DNA from 3 places in the Citrobacter koseri ATCC BAA-895 genome. Region 3 is predicted to be linked to each of the others. Evidence: riboswitches for the same ligand, from Rfam matches in the RefSeq annotation. Region 3 holds a riboswitch; each other region holds the start of a gene.
What was found. A riboswitch is a leader RNA that binds a small molecule or an ion and turns the genes downstream of it on or off. The one in region 3 is predicted to bind cobalamin.
Positions count from the first base shown of each region.

Region 1: another riboswitch for cobalamin. It lies ahead of CKO_RS05460 (ABC transporter substrate-binding protein); the one in region 3 lies ahead of btuB (TonB-dependent vitamin B12 receptor BtuB).
Region 2: another riboswitch for cobalamin. It lies ahead of CKO_RS03485 (cobyrinic acid a,c-diamide synthase CobB); the one in region 3 lies ahead of btuB (TonB-dependent vitamin B12 receptor BtuB).

Region 1 covers NC_009792.1:1,234,131-1,239,787, forward strand. The annotation lists gene CKO_RS05450 (ABC transporter ATP-binding protein) at 1-603, opposite strand, end outside; gene CKO_RS05455 (FecCD family ABC transporter permease) at 600-1,664, opposite strand; gene CKO_RS05460 (ABC transporter substrate-binding protein) at 1,731-2,780, opposite strand; cobalamin riboswitch at 2,980-3,205, opposite strand; gene CKO_RS05465 (GNAT family N-acetyltransferase) at 3,406-3,966, opposite strand; gene dauA (C4-dicarboxylic acid transporter DauA) at 4,080-5,657, opposite strand, start outside.
Region 2 covers NC_009792.1:767,853-773,509, forward strand. The annotation lists gene pduB (propanediol utilization microcompartment protein PduB) at 1-481, opposite strand, end outside; gene pduA (propanediol utilization microcompartment protein PduA) at 478-762, opposite strand; gene pduF (propanediol diffusion facilitator PduF) at 1,286-2,095, shown strand; gene pocR (transcriptional regulator PocR) at 2,301-3,212, shown strand; cobalamin riboswitch at 3,511-3,684, shown strand; gene CKO_RS03485 (cobyrinic acid a,c-diamide synthase CobB) at 3,784-5,163, shown strand; gene cbiB (adenosylcobinamide-phosphate synthase CbiB) at 5,160-5,657, shown strand, end outside.
Region 3 covers NC_009792.1:2,801,334-2,806,990, reverse strand. The annotation lists gene sthA (Si-specific NAD(P)(+) transhydrogenase) at 1-60, opposite strand, end outside; gene fabR (HTH-type transcriptional repressor FabR) at 259-894, shown strand; gene CKO_RS12940 (YijD family membrane protein) at 910-1,269, shown strand; gene trmA (tRNA (uridine(54)-C5)-methyltransferase TrmA) at 1,543-2,643, opposite strand; cobalamin riboswitch at 2,758-2,947, shown strand; gene btuB (TonB-dependent vitamin B12 receptor BtuB) at 3,013-4,881, shown strand; gene murI (glutamate racemase) at 4,826-5,657, shown strand, end outside.

The sequences.
Region 1 (5,657 bases), 1.6 Mb from region 3:
GCGTTTCACCAGATTAAGCAGGCCTATCTGATGTTGAATGTCGAGATGGTTCGTGGGTTCATCCATCAGCAGCACTTTCGGCTGCTGCGCCAGGGCCCGGGCGATATGCAAACGCTGTTTTTCCCCGCCAGAAAAGGTATTCCAGCAGCGATTTTGTACGCGCTGTAGATCTACCTTCTCCAGCATGGTCTGGACAATATCGTCATCTTGTTTAGACCAGGGCGAGAGCAGACTCAACCACGGGGTGCGCCCCAGAGAGACAGCCTGCAATGCGGTGAGACGTTCACTGGTTTCCGCTTGTTGTTCCACCAGCGCCACTTTTTGCGCTAAATGGCGGCGTGAGTAATGGCGAATATTTTTATTCTCCAGCGTTACGCTGCCTGACGAGGGTTTCAGTAAACCGGCAAGCAATGAGATCAGTGATGTTTTGCCTGAGCCATTGGGGCCGATAATGCCGACAAACTCACCGGGCGCGACGTGAAAAGAGACGTCGCTGACGATGGCTTTGCCTTTCACTTCCCAGTACAGTTGCTGCGCCTGCACCAGGCTTCGGACTGTTGCAGAAGGATAGCGTGGAGCGGTGAGAGCAGAATTTACCGTCATTTTGTCTGGTTTCCTCTGATCAAAATGATGGAAAACGCAGGTGCGCCTACAAGCGCCGTAATCACCCCGATGGGTAACACCTGCCCGGGAAGTAATGTTCTGGAGATTACGTCGGCGATAATGAGAAAAATGGCGCCGATCATGGCGCTGACCGGCAGCAATCGATGGTGTTGATTACCCACCAGCAGGCGGGCGGCATGGGGGATCACCAGGCCGACAAAACCAATCGCCCCGACAATGGAGACCATAATTGCCGTCATACCGGTAACGGCGGCAATCAGGACTCCGCGCGTGCGTTTTACCGGGATGCCAAGTGACGCTGCGGACTCTGCGCCAAACGAAAACGCATCCAGATGACGGGCGTAACAAAAACATAACGCCACACCGACCAGCGCGGTAGGGACGGCCAAAACGACATCTGGCCAGCGAACGCCGCTCAGATTGCCCAGCAGCCAGAACATAATCCCACGAGCCTGTTCTGCATTCGCTGAGCGAGTGATGATTAGCGAGGTGAGGGCATTAAATAACTGTGAACTGGCGATCCCGGCCAGGATGATTTGCGTGGTGGCGCTTCCCTGTCTCCCCCCGGCGGCGATCGCCAGTAACGCCACGAAAAGAAAAGCCGTTAACGCCCCAATAAAAGCCCCGAGCGACATGCTGACGATCCCAGCGCCAAGCCCTGTTAAGGCGATCAGAACAGCGCCGGTCGAGGCGCCGGCAGAGATCCCCAGTAGATAAGGCTCTGCCAGCGCGTTTCGTAGCAATGACTGCAATACGACGCCGGAAACCGCCAGACACGCGCCACAACAGGCAGAAACCAACGCCCGCGTCAGGCGATAGTTCCAGATAATGCCCGCATCCAGCGCATCAACGGCATAGCGCGTATCAAAGAACTGGTTAGAAAGCGTATGGATAACATGCTGCCAGGGGATAAACGTCTCGCCAATGGAGATCCCCGCCAATAGAACGCAGCACATCAGCACGCTGACCCAAAGGGCGTGTCCCCCGATTCTTATCGTTAACTGGCCGACAGCGCGACGCGTCCTGCGAGTTTCGCTCATCATCTACCTGCAATTCTGAATACCAGAGGCGCGCTATGCCCGGTAAGACATAGCGCGACATAAAGATTATTGAGCCGTTTTCGGATGTGCCAGACCGTATTCAACCAACGCATCTGCGAGTTTCTCGACGCCATCTATCGTTCTGATGCCGGCGTTCATTGTTTGCACATCCACCACCGGCAGATGGTTCTCCTTCACGGCGGGGATGAGTTTAGTCACGGGGTCGGACTTGAGATATTCCAGTTTGACCTGCCAGTCATCTGCCGGGAAACGACGACGGCTCATTTCACCGAGAACAATGACGGACGGGCTGGCTTTCGCGATGGTTTCCCAGCCAACGGTTGGCCACTCTTCAGCAGAATCAATCACATTTTTCACCCCCAGCGTCTGGGCGATCCATGCGGCAGGGCCAAATTTCCCGGCCACATAGGGGTCCAGTTGCAGATCGGCGCTGGAAAACCAGAATACGGCGGAGACGTTTTTATCCATTCCGGCAATTTTGTCTTTGGCGGCAGCTTCACGGGCCTTCAGACTGGCGATCAATTCATCGCCTTTGTCCTGCACGTCAAAAATTTTCGCCAGATCGGAGACTTCCTGATAAACCATAGCAATATCAAACATGCCTTTACGTACACCGTCGCCACCGTCTTCGTTGTCTTTAGCGCAGTCCGCAGGCGCGGTATATACCGGCACGTTCAACTCGCTAAACTGCTCGTAAGAGGCGACGGTTCCGGCAGGCCCAATTTGCCATTCAAACTGACTGGCGACCAAATCCGGTTTTTTGGCAATAATGCCTTCAAAGCTGGGGATGTTCTGCGCAATCACGGCCACTTTTTCATTTGCCGCTTTGTAAGCATCCGGGACGGGGCCGAACCACAGCGATGTGCCGACAACGCGCTCGGCCAGTCCCAGGGAATAAAGAATTTCAGTGCTGTTTTGCCCGACCGTGGCAACGCGTTCCGGGGCTTTATTGAAGGTAATATCACGGCCGCAGTTTTTAATCGTCAACGGATAGACTGTTTTTGCCGCATGAGTCAATCCTGATGTGAATAATAACGCTGCGCCAGCCACAGCCAGAAGGTATTTTTTATGAGGTAAAGTAAAGTCTGCGTACATTGTTATCGTCCTGTACATGCCAGAATCTGAACGTCTGGTCATGGTTTATTTGGTTCCATATATCGGGACAGGTACATGACGATAGATGACATTGAATGATGAAATTATGAGAATGCAAAATCTCAGCAGGAATAGGCTCATCAATTCATAATGGTATTTATGCCAAATAAATCATCCCATGGACCATCCCGTCCACTCAATGTGTACAACCCTGACAGCAGGTCTCCTGGCTCACGGTAATCAGAATATCGGCCTTCCCATAAAGCAAATCTTTACAGTGACCGGTGGTTACAATAACCACACGCAGATATTCGGTATCCGCCTACAGTTGCGGGGGCAGCTATGGAATGAGATTAAAATAATCCGCACCATATTCCTTTCAAAACAACGGCTGTGTTATGAATACTGTCACTGGCGACTGTATCGGCAATCAATAACCTCGTCAACCGTATGAAAAAAGAACAAAAACATCATACTTTATGGTGATTTTTATATTAATTAATTTAAATTCAAATGGTTGTGTTTTTGTTGGAGTGGTGATTATTGCAACCGCAAGTAATAACGGAAAGGCAAATGAGAATTGATTGACGTTGATCAATTAATCGCGATGAGAAAGAAGGCGTTATTATAAACAGTGAATGTTATCAATATTGTCGCTGGTAACAATATATTTACACGGTTTTTCCATATGCACGATCTGCCACTCGTCGCCCACATCCATGAAGACGTTAAACAGATTTCGCCGCCAGAATTGATACCCGCCGGGTAAAAAATGATGGGTGTGCAAATATAATATTTTATAGTGTTGCTGCTCGCAAAATTGTTCAGCCAGCGAGACCAGTTGGCTGCCAATACCTTGCCTGCGATAATGCTGATCGACATAGCAGCGACAAATCTCAGCTGTCTCCGGTAAATTATAACGACCGTGCAACATCTCTATTCTGTCATCGTACTGACATATCGCCAGCGTCCCAATTATCTGCTGTTGTTCATTCCAGACGCCGAACAATTGGTTTCTTTCCCGCTCAAGATAATTTCCCTGGAGGTCGAATACGTCGTCACTCGCAGTGGGTAATGCTCTTCCGGCATTAAAATAAAGATTAAGATGCCGAATAATAAAGGACTGTACGGCAGGAATATCGTCCCGCGTTATTTCACGAAAAACAAACGGAGAGGTTGGTTTCATATCGGTTATCGCTAACAAATATCAGGAAAACGATAATAACAAGCCAGACGCAGAAAACCAGTTTTCAATAAGAAAACTTGCCGGTCTGTTGAGATACAGACCGGCAGTCGGGATTAGATATCCGCCAGCGCGGCATCTTTGTTCGGGAAGAATGCCAGACGACCCGGAATGGGTTTGATACCGGCGCGGGCCATGGTACGCAGCGGCTGGAATTCCACGTTACTGACGCGCAGTTCACAACCTTCCGGCAAACGCTTCACAAAGCGCTGGAAGGCGTCCAGACCACCGGCATCCAGTACCGGAACGGCGTCCCACTTCAGCACCACAATGCGTTTACCCTCAATGCGTGATTCGAGGTCGGTAAATAACCCTTCCGCGGCGGCGAAAAAGAGCGGCCCGATAACGCGTAATACCAGCACATCATCGGGAACCGTGATGTTTACCGCCGCGAGGCGCGTCATACGGGCAATACGGCGCATAAACAGCAGGGAAGCCAGGACAATCCCGACGCTGATCGCAATCACCATATCGAAGAGCACCGTCAGCGACATACACATCATCATCACGATGATGTCATCTTTGGGCGCATGTCGCAGTAAATCGACCACCTTGTGGGCTTCACTCATGTTCCACGCAACCATCAGCAGCAGCGCGGCCATGGCGGAAAGCGGCAGCCATGACAACAGGGGAGCCAACGCGAGGAGGGCGAGGATGACCAGAATTGCGTGGATAACGGCGGAAATGGGCGAGGTCGCGCCTGCGCGCACGTTTGCCGCAGAACGGGCGATCGCCGCCGTCGCGGTGATCCCGCCAAAGAACGGCGCCACGATATTCCCCAGCCCCTGGCCGATCAGTTCGCTGTTTGCTTTGTGTTTGGTGCCCGTCATGCCGTCGAGCACGACCGCGCACAGCAGGGATTCAATCGCCCCCAGCATCGCCATCGAGAAAGCGGCTGGCAATAACGCCCGCAATGAATCCCAGCTTAGCGTGAAATCTGAATCCGGGAGATTCCACGGCAGCACCAGCTGCGGCAGCAGCTGAGGAATGCCGTTGCCCTGCGAACCATCGGCCAGCACATAGTGGAACTGTGAACCAATCGTCGCCACATGGCCACCCAGCAGATTAACCACGGCCATAACGGCGCAGCCCGCCAGCAGCGCCGGAAGATGGCCCGGCAGACGAATCCCCAGACGCGGCCAGAAAATCAGCATACCGAGTGTCACCACGCCAATAGCGGCATCGCCCGGATTAATGGTCGGCAACGCCATAACCAGCGCCCCGACTTTTTGTAGGTAATGCTCCGGCACATGGGCCATTTGCAGACCGAGAAAATCTTTAATCTGCATTGTCCCGATGGTGATGCCGATCCCTGATGTAAAACCTAACGTGACCGATACGGGAATGTATTCGATCAGACGGCCAAAACGCGCGAGGCCGAAGAGGATCAGGAACACCCCGGACATGAGGGTGGCGACCAGCAGACCTGCCAGCCCGAATTGTTGCGATACCGGGTAGAGAATAACGACAAATGCGGCGGTCGGGCCGGAGACGCTGAAGCGTGACCCGCCGGTTAAGGCAATAACAATCCCCGCCACAGCGGACGTATAAAGACCGTACTGCGGTGCAACACCACTGCCAATTGCCAGCGCCATCGCCAGCGGGATAGCGATGATCCCGACGGTTACCCCGGC
Region 2 (5,657 bases), 2.0 Mb from region 3:
CGGCTTCATTGGCGTATACGTCGCCGAACGTCCGGTCGAGTTCTTTCAGCGCAACTTCAATGCCGCGCTTCACGTCCGAAACATCATTGCCGCCTAAAATAATCAGCGAACCGTGGCCTGCGCCGCCTTTGGTATCGCGGGGAAGCTCAATGCTGACCACTTCGGTATTGGTCGCTTTTACTGCTTCATCGGCGGCCATAATGTGCGGGCCTGCGCCAGTTCGCGCGCCAAGGATTCCGATGGAGCGGTAGCGCTTTTCCAGCTTCATCGCTTCCAGTAAGGCACTGTCCACATTTGCGATCACCAGACCGACGGTGTCGCCAATCGCGGTGCCGACAAATTCCGTTAAACTGCAACTTTTCTCTGCCATAGCCGTCTCTCGTATTGGGTGGGTTTCTTCAGGAATGGCCGTTTGTTCTGGCGTTGCCACACGGGCAATTACCTGCGCCATGATCTGTTCCACCAGTTCATTGCTACTCATTGGCTAATTCCCTTCGGTAAGATTTTTTCTACATCGGTATGAGGGCGTGGAATAACGTGTACGGCTTTCACTTCTCCCACGTTGCGTGCGGCAGCGGCGCCCGCATCGGTTGCCGCTTTTACTGCGCCAACGTCACCGCGAACGATGACCGTTACCAGCCCGGAGCCAATTTTTTCGTAGCCGACTAACATCACATTGGCTGACTTCACCATTGCGTCTGCGGCCTCTATGGCTGCGGTTAAGCCTTTGGTTTCTACCATTCCTAATGCTTCTTGTTGCATAAAGACCTCGCCTGGGTTGTCCCGATGTTGATGACTATAAAAAGAAGCGAGGAAAAAGAATGGCTGACTTTAAAAAGAGAATGAAAAAATAATGGGTGGTCAATAGCACTAAATTGCTGTGATTTTTTATAACCCGTTGAATCTAAAGGTTTGATGTGTTGTTTTTGATATGATTATTTCGTTTTCGCTATTCCATTTTTACATTTTACAGGGTGACAAAATAAATAACTTTTGCTACGCGAAAAATGGAATTGTGATATTTGTTTGAAAACGAATATCTGGTGATCGCAATTTTTTATTATCCCTAATCTGGCATTTTATTCGTTAGAGTACGCTCCATTATTGCCCTGGAGAATAAACAGAGAGCAATATTTTGCTATAGCAACACGATTTTTCGGGGCAGGTTAACGGCAGATTGCCAACAATTTACAGGTGCCGCTTTTTATAGTGATGCTCGTTGTACTCTACTGCCAGTACGGCGTTGTGCTGGTAAAGACACGAACTCTGCTTAGAAGGTGTCACAATGAACGATTCACTAAAAGCACAATGTATTGCCGAGTTTTTGGGCACCGGGCTGTTTTTGTTCTTTGGTATCGGTTGCCTGAGTGCATTAAAAGTTGCGGGTGCGAGTCTGGGATTATGGGAGATCTGCATCATTTGGGGGCTTGGGATCTCGCTTGCCGTTTATCTCACGGCCGGGATATCGGGCGCGCACCTGAACCCGGCGATTACCATTGCGCTGTGGTTGTTTGCCTGTTTCCCTGGGCGAAAGGTCTTGCCTTATTCCATCGCTCAGGTTGCCGGAGCGTTCGGCGGCGCGCTGTTGGCCTATCTGCTCTACGGTAGCTTATTTACCGAGTTTGAAGCGGCGAACCATATGGTGCGCGGCAGCGTGGAGAGTCTGCAACTTGCCAGTATTTTCAGTACCTACCCGGCAGCCGCGCTGAGCGTATGGCAGGCGGCGCTGGTCGAAGTGGTCATTACCTCGATTCTGATGGGGATGATCATGGCGCTGACCGATGATGGCAATGGGGTTCCTAAAGGGCCGCTGGCGCCTTTGCTTATCGGTATTTTGGTTGCCGTTATCGGGGCGTCTACCGGGCCGCTTACGGGGTTTGCGATGAATCCGGCGCGTGATTTTGGTCCAAAATTATTCGCGTGGTTTGCCGGTTGGGGAGACATTGCCATGACCGGTGGGCGCGATATTCCTTATTTTATTGTGCCGATTATTGCGCCGATTGTCGGAGCTTGCGCCGGAGCTGCGGTTTATCGCTACCTGATTGGTAAAAATTTACCGTGCAATACCTGTAAGCTGGAGGAAAATGGACGTTAACACGACGGGATGTATGTATTTTTGAAACACGTAAAATCATTTCGTGATCTGGTTTCACGAACTGGTCAAAACGTCTCCCACGGATGGGAGACTTTTGTTATTGTCCCTTATACTTTTTTATCACTAATACAGTATGGTGATGATGAAAGGTAAATGTGAAATAAATGTTCTATTTGCAACAATAAATTAACTGAGGGGTTTTATCATGATTTCTGCGAGTGCCCTGAACTCAGAACTCATTAATAAAATCGCACAGGATTTTGCACAAGCCACCAGTCTGGCGGTCGTGGTTGTCAATATTCACGGTGATGAAATTTCTGAGTTATTCAATTTCACGCCTTTTTGTCAGCTAATGCGTCAACATCCTCAACACAGTATTCGTTGCCGTATGAGCGATCGCTGCGGGGGGCTGGAAGCGTCAAAATCAGATCAGCCCTGTATTTATCGTTGCCATGCCGGGCTAACCGATTTCTCCATTCCTTTGGTGATTGCCGGTCATCTGGTGGGGTTTGTGTTATGCGGTCAGGTACGTTTAAGCGATGATGTTGGACTGGTTGATATTCTTAATGTCGATGATCGCTGGCAGGCCGATCCTGAACTGTTGAATGAGTTCCGAAACGTCCCCGAAATGGACTACGCGCGGGTGATAGCCTCTGCGGATCTGCTGAAGCTGATTGTGGAAAATTGCCTTAAAAAACAACTTAATTTTGTTGTTATCAAAGACAATCCGCCGCAAGCGGAACCTGCTCGTTCGCAACGTGGGCCCAATCCCCACGACAGCAAAATGAAGAAAGCGTTACGCTACATTGACGCGCATTTATCGGACGATCTTCGCCTTGAAGATGTCGCTTCTCACGTCTACCTCAGCCCGTACTACTTTAGTAAGTTATTCAAGAAATATCAGGGAATCGGTTTTAATGCCTGGGTAAACCAACAGCGCATGGCCAGCGCCAGAGAGCTGCTTTGTCACAGTGACTGGAGTATCGCCAGCATTGCACGTAATTTAGGCTTTTCTCAAACCAGTTATTTTTGCAAAGTGTTCCGTCAGACCTATCAGATCACGCCACAGGCTTTCCGTCAGCAAATAAATGATAATTCGTCCGCCGAGTCCGCATAAATAGCAATATTTTGCTATTGCCGATTTTTGATATCGTATTGTATGTCAGTCATTATAAAATGAAAAAAACTATAGCAGAGCAATAAATTGTCATAGCGCAACAAAATAATGTTATCTGAAGGATAAACTGAGCCAGTTTTTATTTTTGTGATGAGATACAGTGTCATTATGAATAGGTTTCATTATTCTTTTGCGCAGTGTTTCATTCAAAACAGGCGTCATTACACCATTGCGTTGGCATAATGGCGCGTAACAGGTAATTAAAATTTAATTGTCGTTATGAGCGAGAAAGTGATGCTCATAACATCAGCCGACAGGTTTGGCACATTTGTGTCAGGGAAGGGGGTGAGAATCCCCCGCAGCCCCCGCTGCTGTGATGCTGACGACCCCGTAAGACCACTGATCGCAAGATTGGGAAGGACGGGCGAGGAGGACGCTAAGCCAGAAGACCTGCCTGTCGGTATTTACCAACAACTTCGGTGGGAAGTGGGTTGCTCAGTAGCGTACAGTCGAAAGACTGGGGTAATACGCAGCTAAACAATACCTCTACCACCCTGAACAGGATCAGGGTATGGCGGCAAAGCTTCACGCATTTATTCTCGCAGGGACCGGAAGCGGCTGTGGTAAAACCACCGTCACGCTTGGTCTGCTGAGTCTGCTGAAAAGACGTGGAATGCGTGTTCAGCCATGCAAAGTCGGCCCTGATTATCTCGATACCGGCTGGCATACGGCAGTATGCGGCAGTGCGTCCCGTAACCTCGACAGCTTTATGCTCCCGGAGCCCGTGCTTAACGCGCTGTTTTGTGAACACATGCAGCAGGCGGACGTCGCGGTGATCGAAGGCGTGATGGGACTCTATGACGGCTATGGCACCGACCCGAACTACTGTAGTACGGCGGCGATGGCGAAACAGCTGGGCTGCCCCGTGATTTTGCTGGTGGACGGTAAAGCCGTTTCTACCTCTATTGCCGCGACGGTAATGGGATTTCAGCACTTTGATCCTGACCTCAATATCGCTGGCGTGATTGTTAATCGCGTTAATAGCGAAACTCACTACCAACTCCTGAAAACGGCGATTGAACGCTATTGTTCGCTACCGGTGCTTGGCTATGTTCCCGGAGTGGAAGGCGTGGCGTTGCCGGAGCGTCATCTGGGGCTGATTACCGCGCGTGAGTCCGTCGTTAATCAACAGCCGTGGCAGGATTTTGCCGATACGCTTGAACGAACGCTGGACATTGATGCGCTTCTTTCCCTGAGTCAGCTAACCGCGCTGCCTGCTGGCGAGTGGCCAGCGTTACCCGACCCGCAGGCGGGAAAAGGACTTACCGTTGCCATCGCGGATGACGAAGCGTTTAACTTTTACTATCCCGATAACATCAAACTGCTGGAACGTACCGGCGTAACGATGACGCGTTTCAGTCCACTGCATGACAGCACGCTGCCGGAATGCCAGATGATCTGGCTGGGAGGCGGATACCCCGAGCTACACGCCGCTGCGCTGGCGGCGAACACCCCAATGCTGGCGCAAATGCGCGCCGCCCATCAGCGCGGCGTGGCGATTTATGCAGAGTGCGGCGGGCTGATGTACCTCGGCAGTACCCTGGAGGACGCCAGTGGAGAGATTCATCGGATGGTGGATGTGATTCCGGGGCACAGCAAAATGGGGAAACGGTTGACCCGCTTTGGCTACTGCGAAGCGCAGGCCAGAGAGCAAACGCTGCTGGCGGCGGCGGGCGAAGTGCTGCGTGGACATGAGTTCCACTATTCTGATTTTCTCCCGGAAAACCCGGCGGTGATGGCGTGCCGTAAAGTCCGCGATGGTAAGACATTGCAGGAGTGGTCTGGCGGCTGGCAGGTGGGAAATACCTTCGCAAGCTACCTTCACGTTCATTTCGCACAACGTCCTGCAATGCTGAACCACTGGCTGGCGGCAGGAAGGGAGGCGCTATGACCGTGCTTGCGTGGTGTATCGCCTGGCTTCTTGATTTCGTTATTGGCGATCCGCAGAACTGGCCGCATCCGGTACGCTGGATTGGCAATTTAATTTCAGCAACTCAACGTGTTGTGCGGCGTTACTGCCATAGTGACAGATCGCTGCGCATTGGCGGAGCGGTGATGTGGCTGGTGGTGGTCGGCGTGACGTGGGCGGTTTCCTGGGGCGTGCTGGCGCTGGCGAGCGAGATCCATCCCTGGTTTGGCTGGTTGGTAGAGATCTGGATGATTTTTACCGTGCTGGCTGGCCGCTGTCTTGCGAATGCTGCCCGCGATGTTGAACGCCCGCTGCGGGCGGGCGATTTAGCTGAAAGCCGCGAGAAGCTGTCATGGATTGTCGGACGGGATACCTCACAGTTACAGCCTGAACAGGTTAATCGTGCCGTGGTGGAGACGGTCGCCGAGAACACCGTAGACGGCATCATCGCCCCGCTTTTTTTCCTCTTTTTGGGC
Region 3 (5,657 bases):
GCCTTCGCCGCCGGGGCCTGAACCTATGACGATTGCATCATAATCCCAGGAATGTGGCATGGTATTACTCACCTGTTTTTATACATAAAATAAACACGATGATAACATTCGCGCGCCTTTAACCCAATTATCGTTGTGCTTTTTTGTGGGGCTGGAGCACAAACAGCCTGTAAACAATCATTCACAAAGCTGAACAAACAGATTAAGTTTGTTCTCTGGTATAGTGCCAGATAAGGCATATGGAAGGATTCAGACATCGTGATGGGCGTTAGAGCGCAACAAAAAGAAAAAACCCGGCGTTCGCTGGTAGAAGCCGCATTCAGTCAACTGAGCGCCGAACGGAGTTTCGCCAGTCTCAGTTTACGCGAAGTAGCGCGTGAAGCGGGCATTGCGCCAACCTCATTTTATCGCCATTTCCGCGATGTGGATGAGCTTGGCCTGACGATGGTGGATGAGAGCGGTTTAATGCTGCGCCAGCTGATGCGCCAGGCGCGTCAGCGTATTGCCAAAGGCGGCAGTGTGATCCGTACCTCGGTCTCCACATTTATGGAGTTCATCGGCAACAATCCTAACGCCTTCCGTTTATTATTGCGTGAACGTTCCGGCACCTCGGCCGCGTTTCGCGCCGCAGTCGCGCGTGAGATTCAGCATTTCATCGCGGAACTTGCGGACTATCTGGAACTCGAAAACCATATGCCGCGCGCGTTCACTGAAGCGCAAGCCGAAGCGATGGTGACGATTGTGTTTAGTGCAGGTGCCGAGGCGCTGGATGTTGGTGCGGAACAACGCCGACAGCTGGAAGAGCGGCTGGTACTGCAACTGCGCATGATTGCGAAAGGGGCATATTACTGGTACCGCCGTGAACAAGAGAAGATGGCACATCACTCCGAGTAACGTGAAGGACGAGCAATGAAACAGTCAGGTCAAGATAAAGGTACGCTGTTGCTGGCGCTGGTCGCTGGCTTATCGATCAATGGCACATTCGCGGCGCTGTTTAGCTCCATCGTGCCGTTTTCTGTATTCCCGATTATCGCGCTGGTGCTGGCGGTTTATTGCCTGCATCAACGTTATCAAAACCGCACCATGCCTGTCGGCTTGCCGGGGCTGGCTGCCGCCTGTTTTATCCTCGGCGTGCTGTTGTACAGCACCGTGGTACGTGCGGAATACCCGGATATCGGTTCTAACTTCTTCCCGGCGGTGCTGTCGGTGATTCTGGTATTCTGGATTGGCTTTAAGATGCGTAACCGCAAGCAGGAAGTCGCGGAATAATGCCGGATGGCGGCGTAACCGCCTTATCCGGCCTACGATGATTTGTAGGCCCGGTAAGCGCAGCGCCACCGGGCATATCGCCGGATGGCGGCGTAACCGCCTTATCTGGCCTACGATGATTTGTAGGCCCGGTAAGCGCAGCGCCACCGGGCATATCGCCGGATGGCGGCGTAACCGCCTTATCTGGCCTACGATGATTTGTAGGCCCGGTAAGCGCAGCGCCACCGGGCATATCGCCGGATGGCGGCGTAACCACTTTATCCGGCCTACGTTTTACCTGGCAGTGAGTAACACGCCGCATTCCATATGGTGCGTATACGGGAACTGATCGAACAGAGCCAGACGTGACACATTGTGCGTCTGGCTTAATGTTTCCAGGTTCTTACACAGCGTCTCCGGGTTGCAGGAAATGTACAAAATACGCGGATACGCCTGCACCATTTTCTCGGTTTCACTGTCCAGCCCGCTACGCGGCGGATCGACAAAAATCGTTTCACACTGATAGCTCTTCAGGTCGATACCCTGCAAACGGTTAAACTCACGTACTCCGTTCATCGCCTGCGTAAACTCTTCGGCGGCCATACGGATGATCTGCACGTTATCAATATGGTTAGCGGCAATGTTGTACTGCGCTGCGGCGACTGACGGTTTGGCGATTTCCGTTGCCAGCACCCGGTCGAAGTTACGCGCCAGAGCCAATGAGAAGTTGCCGTTGCCACAGTACAGTTCAAGCAGGTCGCCTTTCGACGCTTTGGTTGCATCCAGCGCCCACTCCAGCATCTGAATATTCATTGCGGCATTGGGCTGCGTGAAGCTGTTCTCCACCTGACGGTAGATCATCTCTTTTCCCGCCACGGGCAGACGTTCGTCAATGTAATCCTGATCCAGCTCGATTTTGGTTTTGGTCGCCCGGCCAATCAGATGCACATTCAGGTTCTGCGCTCGCAGCGCATCCCGCAGCGTTTCCGCTTCCTGGCGCCACTCATCATCCAGCTTTTTATGGTACAGCAGAGAAACCACCGCCTGATTGCTCATCGTGGTGAGGTAATCAATCTGGAACAGCTTATGGCGCAGGACGCGATTATGGCGCACGCCTTCAATCATCGCCGTCATCAGCTGGTTAATCAGCTCGCTGGCCGCCGGGAAGCTGTCGACGCGGATACGGCTTTTTGTCTGCTGCTCAAAAATGATGTGATACAGGTCGTCGCCGTCATGCCACAGGCGAAATTCGGCGCGCATCCGATAATGGCTGGCTGGCGAGCGAAACACTTCCGGGACCAGGTCAGAAAACGGCGCCATCATACTCTGCAAGCGCACCACTTTTTCGGCTAGCTGCGCGTCATACTGTTCTGTCGGAAGGTGTTCGGGGGTCATGATGCATCCTGAAAAATAAAAGTACGCGGGGATTGTAGGGATTGCTCATCAGATGTCCAGTCATTGATGATTTCCGATATTGTGATATGCGGTCTGGACGTAGATTGTTACAGAATGTAGCATCCGTGAGCCGGTCCTGTGAGTTAATAGGGAATCCAGTGCGAATCTGGAGCTGACGCGCAGCGGTAAGGAAAGGTGAGATGAGAGCATAAGCAGACACTGCCACCCGGCGGGAAGTCATCGTCTCTTGTATCCTGAGGATAACTTTCCAAGCCCGAAGACCTGCCGGCTAACGTCGCATCTGGTGTTCATCATCGCGTACTATCGATGAAGCCTGCGGCATCCTTCTTATATTGTGGATGCTTTACAATGATTAAAAAATCTTCGCTGCTGACGGCGCTCTCCGTCACGGCATTTTCTGGCTGGGCGCAGGATACTAACCCAGACACCCTGATCGTCACCGCAAATCGTTTTCAACAACCGGTTAATACCGTACTGGCGCCTGCTGATGTCGTGACGCGTGAGGATATCGACCGCTGGCAAGCGAAGAATTTGAATGATGTGATGCGCCGCCTGCCAGGCGTTGATATCAATCAAAACGGCGGCATGGGGCAGTCTTCTTCTTTATTTATTCGTGGTACGGAAGCCAAACAGGTATTGGTTCTGGTCGATGGTGTTCCCATGACCCGCCCCGGCATTACGAATAACCCCGATCTGAATCAGATTCCAATATCGCTGGTGCAACGCGTGGAATACATTCGTGGACCACGCTCGGCGATTTATGGTTCCGGCGCAATGGGTGGGGTCATTAACGTTATTACGCACTCCGATCAAGAACAGTCAAAAATTACCGCGGGCGTTGGTTCAAAAGGTTATCAGCAATATGACGGTACGTTGCGCCATCGCTTTGGCGACACTGTCGCCACGGTAGCGGGTTCTTATGAGGGCAATAAAGGCTTTAACGTACAGCCCGGCTCAACCTGGGATCACGATCGCGACCGCGATGGTTTTCGCAGCAAGGCATTCTGGGGCAGCCTCGAACATAAATTTAATGATAATTTCGATGGTTTTTTCCGTGGTCACAGTTATACCAACAACTCTGATTACGATCTGGGAAGCCCGCCGTCTATTCCGGCCTACAGTGCTGATGAATCGCAACTCTACAATCAGAGCTGGGACGCAGGTCTGAAATTCAACTCCGGGATTTACTCTTCACAACTTCTCGCCAGCTACCAGAAGGTGAAGGACTATAACTACAGCAGTATTTATGGTCGCTATCATGACGGTACGACGCTCGATCGCATGACCCAGCGTAACCTGCAATGGGGTAATAACCTTATCGTGGGGCACGGTTCCGTTAGCGCTGGCGTAGACTGGCAGCAGCAGCGTTTGACCTCATCCGATACCGTGATGTCGGACACATATAAACGCGATAACACCGGTTTATACCTGACCGGTCAGCAACAATTCGGTGATGTAACGCTGGAGGCTTCAGGGCGTGAAGATCATGATGAACAGTTTGGCTGGCATGGCACCTGGCAGACGACGGCTGGATGGGAGTTTATCGACAACTATCGAGTAACTATCGGCTATGGTACCGGGTTCCTGTCTCCATCTCTGGGGCAGCAGTTTGGTTCTACCCGTTTTGGCATCAACGCGAATCCTAACCTGAAACCGGAAGAGTCTAAACAGTGGGAGGCCGGGCTGGAAGGGCTCACTGGTCCGCTGGACTGGCGCCTGTCTGCCTACCATTACAAGATTACTAACCTGATCACCTACTACTTTGATCCAAACACCTACCAGGGTGAGTATGACAATATTGATGCGGCAACCATTAAAGGCGTGGAATGGACGGGCAGCTTTGATACCGGCATCTTTAGCCATCGTGTCACGTTGCAATATGTCGATCCGCGTAATGACGACAACGGTGAAGTGTTAGCCCGACGCTCGAAGCGCCAGGCGAAGTATCAACTGGACTGGACGATGTTTAACGTCGATATGGATGTATCGTGGCAGTATTACGGCAAGCGCTACGATAACAACACCTCCCAGTACAATAACACCCAGCAAATCTTGCCGAGCTATAGCACTGTTGATGTTTCTGCATCGTATCCGATCACCGATCGCCTGACAGTTCGTGGTAAAATCGCCAACCTGTTCGATAAAGATTACGAGACAGCTTATGGCTACCAAACTGCAGGACGAGAGTACTACTTGTCTGGCAGCTACACCTTCTGATCCACGTCCCACCGTGCTGGTGTTTGATTCCGGCGTTGGTGGGTTGTCGGTCTACGATGAGATTCGGCATCTCCTGCCGAATCTCCACTATATATATGCTTTCGATAACGTCGCGTTTCCTTACGGGGAAAAGAGCGAAGCGTTTATTGTCGAGCGCGTCGTCGAGATCGTTACCGCAGTGCAGCAGCGTTATCCTCTCTCACTTGCGGTAATCGCCTGTAATACGGCCAGTACGGTTTCTCTTCCTGCATTGCGTGAAAAATTCGCGTTCCCGGTTGTGGGCGTCGTTCCTGCGATTAAACCCGCTGCGAGGCTGACCGCCAACGGCATCGTCGGGTTGCTGGCAACGCGTGGCACGGTAAAACGCCCTTATACCCATGAGTTGATAGCGCGATTCGCGAATGAATGTCAGATAGCGATGTTGGGATCGGCAGAACTGGTGGAACTGGCGGAAGCCAAACTGCACGGTGAACCCGTATCGCTGGAAGAACTACGCCGTATCCTGAGACCCTGGCTGCGGATGCCGGAACCGCCCGACACGGTTGTTCTGGGATGTACCCATTTCCCTCTATTACAGGAAGAACTGTTGCAGGTCCTTCCTGAAGGGACAAGGCTGGTGGATTCCGGGGCGGCGATTGCGCGTCGCACGGCCTGGTTGTTAGAGCATGAAGCGCCGGATGCCAAATCAGCGGAGGCTAATATTGCTTTCTGCATGGCAATGACGCCAGAGACCGAGCAATTAATACCCGTTTTACAGCGTTACGGTTTCGAAACGC